One region of the Halobacillus sp. ABD4_316 genome, then DNA from elsewhere that is predicted to be linked to it. Evidence: riboswitches for the same ligand, from Rfam matches in the RefSeq annotation. Region 1 holds a riboswitch; each other region holds the start of a gene.
What was found. Region 1 has a riboswitch for S-adenosylmethionine ahead of ACXAJH_RS18635 (methionine biosynthesis PLP-dependent protein). Riboswitches for the same ligand answer to the same signal wherever they lie in the genome.
Positions count from the first base shown of each region.

Region 2: linked by a shared signal. The riboswitch ahead of mmuP (S-methylmethionine permease) and the one ahead of ACXAJH_RS18635 (methionine biosynthesis PLP-dependent protein) in region 1 are both predicted to bind S-adenosylmethionine.
Region 3: linked by a shared signal. The riboswitch ahead of msrA (peptide-methionine (S)-S-oxide reductase MsrA) and the one ahead of ACXAJH_RS18635 (methionine biosynthesis PLP-dependent protein) in region 1 are both predicted to bind S-adenosylmethionine.
Region 4: linked by a shared signal. The riboswitch ahead of ACXAJH_RS09020 (O-acetylhomoserine aminocarboxypropyltransferase/cysteine synthase family protein) and the one ahead of ACXAJH_RS18635 (methionine biosynthesis PLP-dependent protein) in region 1 are both predicted to bind S-adenosylmethionine.

Region 1 is NZ_JBSWZA010000007.1:28,697-32,017, forward strand. Features, by position in the region: gene glsA (glutaminase A) at 1-792, shown strand, start outside; gene ACXAJH_RS18630 (DUF4385 domain-containing protein) at 782-1,228, shown strand; SAM riboswitch class I at 1,337-1,447, shown strand; gene ACXAJH_RS18635 (methionine biosynthesis PLP-dependent protein) at 1,551-2,666, shown strand; gene metC (cystathionine beta-lyase) at 2,663-3,321, shown strand, end outside.
Region 2 is NZ_JBSWZA010000002.1:739,349-742,669, reverse strand. Features, by position in the region: gene mmuM (homocysteine S-methyltransferase) at 1-191, opposite strand, end outside; gene mmuP (S-methylmethionine permease) at 166-1,566, opposite strand; SAM riboswitch class I at 1,653-1,756, opposite strand; gene ACXAJH_RS10635 (cell wall-binding repeat-containing protein) at 1,883-3,321, opposite strand, start outside.
Region 3 is NZ_JBSWZA010000003.1:168,594-171,914, forward strand. Features, by position in the region: gene eutH (ethanolamine utilization protein EutH) at 1-891, opposite strand, end outside; gene msrA (peptide-methionine (S)-S-oxide reductase MsrA) at 1,281-1,754, opposite strand; SAM riboswitch class I at 1,877-1,997, opposite strand; gene ACXAJH_RS13420 (AIM24 family protein) at 2,137-2,829, opposite strand; gene ACXAJH_RS13425 (DinB family protein) at 2,962-3,321, shown strand, end outside.
Region 4 is NZ_JBSWZA010000002.1:389,296-392,616, reverse strand. Features, by position in the region: gene ACXAJH_RS09030 (FAD-dependent monooxygenase) at 1-696, opposite strand, end outside; gene ACXAJH_RS09025 (DUF2188 domain-containing protein) at 817-1,014, opposite strand; SAM riboswitch class I at 1,158-1,266, shown strand; gene ACXAJH_RS09020 (O-acetylhomoserine aminocarboxypropyltransferase/cysteine synthase family protein) at 1,376-3,076, shown strand; gene metX (homoserine O-acetyltransferase MetX) at 3,100-3,321, shown strand, end outside.

The sequences.
Region 1 (3,321 bases):
TACATTCCGATGCAGAGTACCTCAAAAGTCATCAGCTTGATGCTTGCTCTCCAGGACTTCGGAAAGGACCGTGTTTTTCAAACTGTAGGAATGGAGCCGATGGGAGATTTCTTCAATTCCATCAGCCAGCTGGAATCCTATGACACAAGCAAGCCTTTCAATCCGATGATTAACGCGGGCGCCATCGCTACAGCTTCCCTTATTAAAGGACAGAGCGTGGAAAACCGGTTCGACCGCTACATGAATTTCTTAAAGAAAATCACCAGCAACGATCATCTAGAAATGAGCGGTGAGATGTACGAAGCAGAAAAGGCGAACGGCTCGCGCAACCGTTCCCTCGCCTACTTTATGCACAGCACAGGAACCCTTGTGACCGATGTGGAAGAAGCGCTGGATTTATACTATCGTATGAATTCAGTCATGATGTGCTGTCATGACTTTGCCCGGGTCGGCTTGTTCCTTGCTAAAGGCGGTCTCGATCCAGATACGGAAGAAAGCTTGATTCCTGCCCACCACCTAAGAACCGTAAAAGCCATCATGATGACCTCCGGGATGTACAACTCCTCCGGTCACTACGCAGTCGAAGCTGGATTCCCGTGTAAAAGCGGAGTATCCGGGAGCATCATCGGTACGGTTCCTGGAAGAATGGGCATCGGTGTCGTCGGCCCTGCCATTGATGAAAAGGGAAACAGTACAGCCGGCGGCGCTTTGATCAAAAAAATGTCCAGGGACCTGAAATTAAATATGTTCGGCATAGAAAATACAGAAAGGACGAAGGACCATGCCTTTTGATTACGATCTGGATTTTGATTCCATTGATTTCAGAGAAGAACCCGGAAAATACCGCGTCGGGCGCGGAGAACAGGGGGTGCTTCTCGTCGAGCCCTACAAAAGTGAAATTCTGCAGCACTGGCGCTTCAAAACACCTGAGATCGCAAAAGAGTCGTCAGAAAAAATCTACGCCATGTTCGAAGAGTATAAGAAAAACGATGATTTTGTCGGCATGGATATGGCCCGTAAATTCCTCCAGATGGGGTATACACGCTCGCGACGGTACGCCAATTATAAAGGCGGAAAAAAATACGATGACGATGGAGATATCAATGACCGGGATATAGATGAGGAAAAAGCAGAATCAGCCCGGATTTTCGAAGAGAAATGGATCAAAGTCCGCGAAGATGAAGAATACCTTGAGAAAAAACGGGCCCACCAAAAGGAATACGGATAAAATCAGGACGTTCCGATTAAAAATTGGAAAATCTTCCGCATGCATATTGTCAAAACTTTCTGAGTAGTGTAGAGTAGTCATCAACATTTACATGAACTTACAATTATATTCTTATCAAGAGAGGCAGAGGGACTGGCCCTGTGAAGCCTCAGCAACCCCTGGTATCGACCAGAAGGGTGCTAACTCCAGCAAGTTGTTGATCAACTTGAAAGATAAGAAGAAGCCTTGGATATCCAGGACGCCTTCTTCTTAGAGAAGGCGTCCTTTTTGTTTTCACACTGCTTCCTCTCTTGATCGGTTCATAAACGAAAGGAGTATTTTTATGTGTCACACGGAAACAAAATTCGTCCAGACAGGAAACCAGCGGAACGAACCGTATGGAGCGATCAACCCACCGGTTTACTTTTCCACCCCTTACCGGCACCCAGGGCTCGGGGAATCTACAGGGTTTGATTATACGCGGACGGGCAACCCGACAAGAAAAATCCTGGAAGCCTCCATCGCCGATATCGAAGAAGGTGATGCAGGTTTTGCCTTCAGTTCCGGAATGTCCGCCATCCAGACCGTCCTCTCTCTTTTCCGCGAAGGAGATGAAATTCTCGTATCCGAAGATTTATATGGAGGGACCTACCGCTTATTTGAACATATGAAGGAGCGTTACCGTCTGCAGTTTACCTACCTGGAAAACGAAAAGCTGAATGACCTGCCTTCTTATGTGACCGAACGTACGAAAGCCGTTTACATTGAAACTCCGACAAATCCGCTCATGCACCAAACCGACATCAGGCAGATGGCCGGACTAGCAGAAAAACAAGACCTCCTGCTGATAGTCGACAACACCCTTTATACACCAGTTCTCCAGCAGCCGCTGAAGGAAGGAGCGGACGTCGTCATTCACAGCGCGACGAAATACCTGGCCGGACATAACGATGTTCTGGCCGGACTGCTTGTCAGTAAAGGCGCAGACATCAGCGAAAAGCTCGCTTTTCATCAAAATACATCCGGAGCTGTCCTGTCGCCGTTTGACTCCTGGCTCGTCATGCGCGGCATGAAAACCCTGCCTCTACGAATGAGGCAGCATGAAGGCAACGCGAAAGCCGTCGTTCAATTCCTGGAGGATCATCCATGTGTGAGTGATATTTTCTACCCAGGAAAAGGCGGCATGGTGTCCTTCCGACTAAAGGAAGAAGCCTGGATCGATCCTTTTCTAAGAGGATTGAATTTAATCACTTTCGCGGAAAGTCTCGGAGGTGTGGAAAGCTTCATCACCTACCCCGCCACCCAGACCCACGCCGATATCCCTGAAGAAGAACGCGTCCGCTACGGCGTGTGCAATAAACTGCTCCGTTTTTCCGTAGGCGTGGAGCACATCGATGATCTTTTGAGAGATCTTCAATCTACTTTGAGTCAATTACCTAAGGAGGAATCCGTCCAATGAATACCCATTCCCTGCAGACCCGCCTGCTTCACAACGACCAGAAGTTCGATCCGCAGACCGGAGCGGTGAGTGTCCCGATCCAACAGGCCTCAACCTTTCACCAACAGGATTTTGACACACCGGGGGATTACGACTACAGCCGGTCGGGAAACCCGACAAGAACAGCGTTGGAAGAGACGATCGCCGGCCTTGAAAACGGCACGAAAGGCTTTGCTTTCGCCTCCGGAATGGCAGCGATTTCCACAGCGTTCATGCTTTTATCCAAAGGGGATCACATCGTTATAACCAAGGACGTATACGGGGGGACTTTCCGAATGATCCACGATGTTCTCCACCGCTTTGGAATCGATCACACCTTTGTTGACATGACCGATCTTCATGAAGTGGCTACAGCCATAAAGCCGAATACGAAGCTGTTATATATTGAAACTCCTTCCAATCCAACACTTGAAATCACTGATATAAGGGCAGTGGCAAAACTCGCCAAAGCGAACAACTGCCTCACCTTTGTCGATAACACCTTTATGACACCAGCCCTGCAGCGTCCGCTCGACCTTGGCGCCGATCTTGTCCTCCATAGTGCAACGAAGTTCATTGCCGGACACAGTGATGTCGTTGCCGGCTTAGCTGTGACCAACAGGGAAGATGTCGCAGA
Region 2 (3,321 bases), on a different contig from region 1:
CTGTAGTAGGAGGCATGCACATCTTTGATCGCTTCAGGTTTTTCCAACAGCACTTTTGCGGACCATAAAGGATCATCAAGATCGCATCCGTATGATTCCAGTTCCGTTGCCAAAGCCCCGTCCAGGAGAACCATCGATTGTTTTTCCAAAAGAGATTCAATGGGATTAGATAGATTTTGTTTGTTGGACATGTTTTACTCCCCTTTTCTTTTTCATAGATTCTCTCACATAATAAGCCGCATAGCAGAATGCAATGAACGGACCCCCACAGTACAAGGCGATCCGCTGTGTCGGATCAAAGGCAATGCCGATACAGGATGCCAGGCATAGAAGAAAAGCCGCAATCGGGACCACCGGGTACCACGGGGCTTTGTAGGATAAACCACTATCATTTCCTTCTGCCCGCCGGTGTGCCCGCCGGAAAAGGAAGTGGGAAGCGCTGATGCTCATCCAGACGACGACTACAGCCAGCCCTGAGATCGATACCAGAATGATGTAAACGGTATCCGGGGCGATGATACTGGATAGCAGCGCCAGACCGCCGCCAAGCATACTAAAGATGATCGCTGTCAAAGGAACTCCCTTTTTTGTCAGCTTCGCAAACACCGGGGAGATGGTATCCTTGTCCGCCAGTGACCACAGCATACGGGCCGACGCGTATAATCCGGAGTTGGCTGCGGAAAGGATGGCTGTTAATATGACAAAGTTCATAACATCGGCCGCATAAGGAATACCGATGCGGTCAAGGACTGCGACAAACGGACTTTCCACAACCCCTGCCGCCTCACTTGGAAGAAAGATGGATAAAATGACAATGGTCCCAATGAAGAAAATGATCAACCGTGCCACCGTTGTCCGAATTGCCGTCGGGATGGTTCTCGCTGGATCCTGCGTTTCCCCTGCGGCAATCCCAATCAATTCTGTACCGGAAAAAGCAAAATTGACAGCAAGCATCGTCATGAAGATTGCCGTTATACCATTTGGAAACAAGCCCTCACTCGTAAGATTTGAAAAGAATGGAGCCGGTTCTGACCCCGACAGCTGTATCCACCCAAAGGCGGCCCCAAATCCGATAATGATAAAAAGGACAATGGCTGCCACTTTGACAGAGGAAAACCAAAATTCTGCCTCCGCAAAAAATTTCACACTAAAGGCATTGAATCCGAAAATAAGAGCGGCGAACAACGCACTCCAAATCCACACACTTACATCGGGAAACCACCGCTGCATCAAGAGCCCGGCAGCTGTAAATTCTGACCCGAGAGCTACCGTCCACGTCAGCCAGTACAGCCATGCTACAGTAAAGCCTGTCCCCGGCCCTATGTAGTTATGAGCGTATGTATGAAAAGCCCCTGTTTCAGGGTTATGAACGGCCAGCTCTCCTAAACAGAGCATCACCAGATACACGACCAAAGCACCAATCAAATAGGCTAGGATTGTCCCGAACGGACCGGCCTGCTGGATGGTGTACCCTGAGCTTAAAAACAGTCCCGTACCGATAACTCCTCCCAGTGAAAGCATCACCAGGTGTCTTGTTTTCATTTCTCTCTTAAATTGATATTCCATTTGTCTCCCCCCTTGTGATGGTGGGCAAACAATTAAAAAACGCACCCTTGAATGAGTGCGTCAACTGACAAATAATAGATGGAAGTCTCTTATCGATCAGGATTGTTCACCCGCTGGAATTAGCACAGTATCTCAAAGACCTGCTGCTGAGGCTTCCAAGGGCCAGTCCCTCCACCTCTCTGGATAAGATATTTTTTTATAACTCTACTAGTCTTAATCATAATTGTCAATTTATTTTCAATATTCTATCCTTCATACCATCCAAATGAAAAGCCCCTGGTTCATAACCAGAGGCTTTTCACTCATACTCATATGCTTATTTCTGTTCCAATTGCTCTGCCACTTCATCGCTGACAGCATTTGTACCGCCGAGCACCTGGAAGTTGTTGATTTCAAGCTTTCCAATCGTCTCTTTTGTGGATTCCGGAAGCTGATCCAGCTTAACAAGGAGCATGGATGCTTCTTCCTTCGCAGCCAGAACAGAGCCCGCTAAAGCGTCAGCGAAGTTCTGACCATTCGCTACGAATGTCTTCCCTTCCTGCACACCCAGCTGTTCTGCAATGGTAGAGGCTGTTTCATAACGAGTCTTACCGCTGTAACGGGAAGCGTCAGGAAGCATCGCTTCGACCTCTTCAGAAATGGCATTCGTTCCACCTACAACAATGCTCTGTTCAAAGTCAGCAAGAGCTGTTTTGGTGATGGATGGCAGCTCATCTGTTTTAGAAAGGAGAATCGGGTAGCCTTCCTTCGCCGCATAAGGAGCCACAGCCAGAGCATCCGGATAGTTGAATCCATCTGCTACAACTACATTCTCAGGGTTTCCGTCAAGGCGGGCGGCAATATTGGCTGCCGTGTCAAAGCGCGTTTTCCCAGAGATGCGATCTACGTCGACACCCATTCCTGATAATTTGTACTTCACATATTCAGAAACGGCACCGGTCCCTCCAAGAATAATCGCTTTTTCAGCACCCAGGCGCTTGATTTCCGCAGCTACTTCACTGTTCAAGTTTCCGGACTTTGTCAAAAGGATCGGCGCATCTTCCTTGTAGGCAAGAGGAGCACCGGCAAGAGCATCCGCAAACTCATCTCCCCGGGCAATGACGACTGTGTCAGCAGAATCCCAGCCTTTTTTAGAAATCTCAACGGCTGTTTGGTAACGATCCTCTCCGCTCACACGTTCTGTCGTTTTTTCAACAATACGGGATTCTTCATCAGGAGAAACCGTGCCCTGTTCATCCAGATATTCATTGAATACTTCATAGTCTACAAAGAATAATTCTGTCATCTTACCGGCATCCTTGGCTTCCTTGAATGTTTCATATCCATCGCCACCTGCGGCGATAAAGGCGTTCGTAGCCACCGTGTATTCTTTGTCCAGATCAAGCGCTTCATATCCATGGTCTGTTTTCACTTTGACATTAACGATACGGTCTCCTGCTTCATTTGAGCGATCGAACGTATATTGCATTCCCGATACATGAGCAAAACGGCCGCCGGTATTCTCAATGTCGCTCACTGCATTTTCAAGAGCCTCCCACACCTGCTGCCCTGTTAGGTCCAGAGTGACAAGGGTGTTACCAAATGGCATCGTTGTAAGGACTTCTCCCATCGTGATTGGTCCTTGATCAATGGAAGCACGAATGCCCCCACCATTCTGAATCGCAATTGAAGTAGACGGCACTTTGTCTTTAGCTTTGGCAAGCATACTGTCTGTGATTAAGTTTCCAAGATTCGTTTCTCCACTTCTTACATCAT
Region 3 (3,321 bases), on a different contig from region 1:
GTCCTTCATGACGGCAAGCATCGGCAAATGATGAGCAAGCGATGCGATGAATCCTGTCATCGATACCGCGTTCATCCCGAGACGTCTTCCCGCACGGGTGAGCACTTTTTCGCCGTGCCTGCTGATAAACGCCACCAGCGGATAAGCCCCTGCAAGTGTGACAGTGATTTTACCCACGATGAGCATCCCTTCTGATAACGGAGCCATACCGGGGAGAACCGTTATACCTGTTAACGTTTCAATAATGATGAGAGCAAGCCCTGAAATAATAATGATTTCGACCGCTTTGCCGAAATAGGAAAACAGACGAATGGTCAAGGCTGTGAAGAGCCAGAGACCGGCGGCGATGAAAAGGGATAGAATCATGGCCGGAAGCAGATTTCTAAGCATCCACCCCGGTTCATAGCCGGCTGTCCACCCGCCGATGAAACAACCGATTGGAATCGTCACCATTCCTGCAAGAATTCCCTTTGCGAAAAAAGGATGATCTTTTTTTGCTACAACGGTCAAGGCAACTGGAATGGTAAACACAAGCGTAGGGCCCATCATCGTCCCAAGCAGAGCCCACGAAAAAACAGCCGCTTCTTTGTCTGCCGCGAGCGATTCCGCCAGAGGATAAGCCCCCATATCAATGGCAAGCAGCATAGAAGCAAACATCGAAGGATCAGCTCCTGCAGCCTGGAACAATGGAGTGACGACCGGCGCGAGCCATCTGGACAGCACCGGGGCCAGAGAGATGATCCCCACCATGGACAAGGCCAGAGGACCCATCATCATAAAGGCTTCATAAAAACGCCATCCTAAGGCAAGGCGGTGATTCAATATGTAGTAATCAAGAGCTCCAAGAACCATAAAGGCGCACATGACCATAAGGATGATATCATTCAACACAGCCTCTCCCTCCTCTCTTCATCTCCTCCATTCTAGTGAACTTTCCCCCATAAAAAAAGCCCCCTCACTGAGGGGCTCTGGCTGTAGAAAAATCCTGTGTTAACCAGTTAAAGTTGTCCATTAGTCGTGGGAAGGGCCACTTTCCGCTTATCGGTAGATGCATGCCGCGGGCGTCACCACCGAACGCTCCTCGTGCCGACGTTAAAATATAGAGGAGAGAGTTTGTGCCCTACGCAGGTTCTCAGATTCAAAAGAACGGCACGGGCTGCGCTGTTGCGCACTTGCGTGGAAAGGGAAGGGGCTTTCGCTCCTGGCGGGAAGAAAGAAAAAAGCTTGTAAAGAAACAGGGGTTTCTCTACAAGCTGAGCCCCTCAGTGAGGGGCTTTTCATCAGCCGATGGAACAGGCAGCGGAGCCATGTTTTTGAATGTACTTCTGGTGATGCTCTTCTGCTTCAAAGAAAGAGGAAGCCTCTTCCACCTGTGTAGCGATTGAACGCTTGAAGATGCCTTTGGCACTCCATTCTTTGATTTTCTCTTCTGCAATGTACTTCTGGCTTGCATCTGTATAGAAGATCACTGAACGGTATTGATGTCCTACATCAATGCCCTGACGATTTACCTGTGTCGGGTCGTGAGCTTCAAAAAAGATATTGACCAGTTTGGCATACGTAATGACAGCAGGATTATATTCGATACGGACAGCTTCCGCATGACCGGTATTTCCCTGTTTCACTTCTTCATAGGAAGGGTTTTCGAGATGTCCCCCGATGTAACCGACGGTTGTTGCCGTTACCCCTTCGAATTTCTCAAAAAATGCTTCTACTCCCCAAAAACATCCTGCGCCGAAAATTGCTGTTGCCATATCTACATCTTCCCTTTCCTTTAACGCAACTTCTATCGAGAGCCATGACGGGTATGCTGATATGCAAAAAACCCCTTTTCTTATCCACATAAGAAAAGGGGTTCGTATCAATCCGTACGATCCTCTCATCTTTTAGGATGGTGTTCATCCTACAGGAATTGGCACCGTTCTCGTCAATCCGTGGATTGATTCGATGGTTGCCGGGCATCAAAGGGCCAGTCCCTCCGCCTCTCTGGATAAGAAGTTTCCGTTATTTATTTAATGTTGATTATCAATATACTACGTTTCAGTAACGAAGTAAAGGATAAATGATGATTCTTTTTGTATCATCATTGTATTCACACTTTAGCATGACTATGCCAGTCCACGCAAAAGAAAAGTCTTACTGACTGCCTGTTGTTTCAATTTCTTCATACGGCTGGACGATGACAAAACCTTCTCCTTCGAACTGCATTTGAATAGATTCCCCGCTTCCCCGTCCGATAAACGTTTTAAAGCTTACATCCGTCTTGAAATTCGGCTCCAAATGCCCGGACCAGGCTACGGTCGCATGAGGATCCGTAATAACCGGTTCTCCCGGGCGTACGAGCAATGTCAGTGGTTCGTAATGGGAGGTGACAGCCACACGTCCGCTGCCATTCAAGGTCACGTTAAACAGACCGCCGGAAACCATCCCGGCCACTTTTTTCATCAGCTTGATATCCCAGTCGATGCTCGGCTCAAAGGCGAGAAGATCGTTACCGTTGACTGTAATGGTTTCATTATCCAAGTCAAAAATCGTAATCTTTTTCCCCTGATCAGCGAGATACAAACGTCCGCGCCCTGTCGCTTTCATCAGCGAACTGCCTTCTCCCGTCAACGCCTTCTTGAACATTTTTCCTACACCGTGCTCCAGAATCCCTTCTCTCTCAAACTTGATATTCCCATTATAGGAAATCATGGCCCCGGATTTCGCCCAGACCTGATCCATCAGGTTCACCTCGAGAATACGCGGGGTTTCCAGCTCAAAATAATCATTTTCTGAATCATCCTGTTTCGTCGCCCTGATAAACTCCTCAATCGAATAGTCTGCCATGACAGATTCCTCCTTTTATGTAGGTTATAGTTCTATACCACACCCCGGGGTGGGTTAGACCATTTATGAAACCTTTGTCTATCGTTTTACGTTTACAATGGAGGAAAGGTTTCATCACCACCTGGCAGGGGAATGATGATTCTATTTGATCTATTCAAACAACCTAAGGACGAGGAGGACCTGTTTATGTATGGTCTTGATGAGAAAAGAAAACAGCTGTTGGAGTATGCTCATTCCGTCTCTGACGAAATGGCAGCACGGAAGCCCGGGGAAGGAAAATGGTCGGTCCTTGAAATTCTGGAGCACCTGTACCTGATGGAACAACTTGTCGTCTACCAGATCAAGCAGGCAGTAAAGCAGGGAGATATCCAGCAGACTTCCGAAAAACCGATCCACCGGACGACGGAAAGGGACTACAAGGTGGAAGCCCCTGAGTCCGTCCGGCCTGAAGGTACGTTCCAAACGATTGCAGAAGCCGAGGGTGGATTGAAA
Region 4 (3,321 bases), on a different contig from region 1:
CGGCGCTTTCATCATGTCCGTAAATTCCCCAGGGTGGATTTCAATACCGAGACAATCCCGGTTTTCCTCCATTGGAAATACAAAGCCGATTCGTCCTTCATGCAGGAAAATCTCCGTTACAGGTTCGCTTAACGGCTCCACGCCTGTGTAATAACCGTATAAGACCGGACGAAGAGGCTTCGTTTCCCGATACTTCTCTGCTTCCGTCCAGGCAGCGATGTTCGAGTTCTTTCCATCCGCTCCGGCCACCCACGCTGCACAGGCCTCCCACGCTTCCCCTTCTGTTTCAAGGTGAAGCCCGGCAACGCGCCCGTCCTCTCTGATCAAACCTCTTGCTGACGTACGCGGCATAAAAGTGACGGAACTCAACGCCTCGGCCTGCTCGATCAGAAGAGGGTCCAGGACATCTCGTTTAGGTATAATCGTATAATCCGCTCTCGGTCCTTCTATAAAACTTTGGCCGATATACGTCCGCATCCGGCTCACTTTTCTCAAACCGGTCTTCTCCAGTTTATGAAGGATGCCCAGTTCCTCAAGGAAGCGGGTATGGGACATAAAGTGAGTAGACAGTGTGTCACTCGGAAACGCGGCTTTATCGATCAACAGGACACGCTTCCCCATTTTCCCGAGCAGGACAGCCAGACTTGCCCCAGCTGCCCGGGCTCCTGTAATGATCACGTCATATGTATGATTCATTCCGGTCCTTCCTTTCTTTCTCAACCTGTGTCCCATCATAATCGGTTTCACGCAAAAAAACTACAGCCACAGGAAAACAAGCATAGGAAGCCATAAAAAAATCCCCTGGACGGGGATTTTTTAAAAGGTACGCTCTTCTTCAACTTCGTGATTCTGGTCAAGGATGTACAAGCGGCTCGGTTTGTTCTTTTTCGCGATTTCTTCCGCTTTTTCTACAGCTGTATCACGCTCATCAAATAAATCTGTCGGAGCTACGTCCTCAATTTTTACGAACCATCCGGTTACATCTTTATTTGGTACTACACTATATTCCTTCATGAAAACATCTCCTTCAACATAGACTTAATTATCCATTCCCGCCCTATTATAGATTTAAACACCCTTGTTTCAAGCTGGGAATTGACAAGAGAGCTGGACCCCTTTATAATTTCAAACAAGTCAGATAAATTAAATATTGAAAACTCTTATCGTGAGCGGCAGAGGGACTAGGCCCTGAGACGCCCGGCAACCTTCAAGGAAAACTTGAAAAGGTGCTACATCCTACAGATCAGATGATCTGAAAGATAAGGGGAGGTAAGCATACATAAAAGCCCTCTTCTTACTTACAGAAGAGGGTTTTTCTTTTTCCCTCTACACCGAGGATCAGGATGTCCTGGAAATCATAAGGAGGAATGAAACAATGACCAATTCAAATCATGTATACGGTGATGAAACACAGCTGCTTCACGGTGGACAGGAAGCTGATCCAGCAACAGGATCGCGTGCTGTTCCCATCTATCAGACAACGTCATATGTATTTAATGATACCGATCATGCCCAGAACCTATTCGCCCTGGCCGAACCAGGGAACATCTATTCCAGAATCACAAACCCGACGGTCGATGTATTTGAGCAGCGTGTTGCCCTTCTGGAAGACGGTGCCGCTGCTGTCGCTACAGCTTCCGGGATGGCGGCAATCACGATGGCCGTCCTGAACGTTGCCGGAGCCGGAGATACCATCCTCACTTCCTCCAACTTGTACGGAGGTACGTATAACTTATTCGTCCACACCCTTCCCCGCTATGGTGTGAACGTTGTTTTCGTAGATGGGAACGATCCTAATGCCTTTGAGGAAGCTGTTACACCTGAAACGAAAGCGATTTTTGCTGAAACCATCGGGAACCCAAGCCTGAATGTGCTGGACTTTGAAGCGGTAGCGGATATTGCCCACGCCCATCACATTCCCTTGATTGTCGACAACACCTTCGCCACCCCTTATGTATGCAAACCGATCGCCTGGGGAGCCGATATCGTTGTCCACTCCGCAACGAAGTGGATCGGGGGCCATGGTACAGCTATCGGCGGTATTGTCGTAGACAGCGGGCGTTTTGACTGGAATCACGAAAAATTCCCGGGTTTTACTGAGCCTGATGAAAGCTACAACGGCATCCGCTTCGGTATTGATGCTGGACCTGCCGGCTATGCGGTTAAGCTCCGTGTTCAGATTTTGAGAGATATCGGCGCCTGCCTGAGCCCCCAGAACGCCTTCCTGCTCCTGCAGGGACTTGAAACGCTTCACCTGAGAATCGAAAAGCATGCAGAACAGGCCTATGAGATTGCTGCATACCTTGAGAATCATGAAGGGGTGGATTGGGTGAATTACCCTGGACTGCCGGATCACCCTACTCATGACCTTGCCCGAAAGTATTTGAAAGGCGGAGCCGGATCCATGGTTGTCTTCGGAATCAAAGGGGGACGCGAAGCCGGTCGTAAATTGATCGATCACTCCACACTCTGGTCCCACGTAGCTAATGTGGGTGATGCGAAATCATTGATCATCCATCCGGCATCCACCACCCATCAGCAGTTGAATGAGGAGAACTTGAAAAAGTCCGGTGTTTCCGAAGAACTTGTCCGCTTGTCGGTTGGTCTGGAATCTGTGACTGATCTTATACAGGACTTGGATCAAGCCATAGAAAAGGCCAATGGATACAGCCGCCCTTATAAGGAACAGCCTCATCCAGCGGAGACCGTTCTCCGTTCCTCTCTCGACCGGTCCAATGGGAACATCCGCCGGAAAACGATCGGCGTCATTCCTGATCAGCCGGGAGGCCTGCAGGAGGAAGCCTCCAAGTTGGAGCGGTTCGGTTTTGATGTGACTACTTTTTCAAAGGTGGAAGACATTCTGGAACAGAACGATCCAGCTTTCGATATTCTTTACTTTGAAACCCTTGGAGAAAACCAAACGGATCTGGCCCAGTCGGCGAATCCATCGGTCATCTGGTCCAAAACTGCTTCTTCCCTGAAAAATGAACAAATCCTATCCGGTGCGAGCCTTTACGAGACGATCGTTTCGATCCGCTCAGGACACCACTTATCTCAAACACTCGTCACTGTATAATGGCCAGAAAGGAGAATGAAAGCATGTCTTTAAAAAACCCCGCCAGCCAGACAGCAGCTTTGGAAACGATTGAACTGGGACCCTTCCATTTCGAATCCGGCGGACGGCTGGAATCTGTCGAACTGGCTTACGAACGCACCGGCCCGTCTCATGCTCCCGTCATTGTCGTCTGCCACGCTTTAACCGGGAACCAGGCAGCTGTGGGTACGGAAGAGCAGCCCGGCTGGTGGGCAGGATTAATCGGG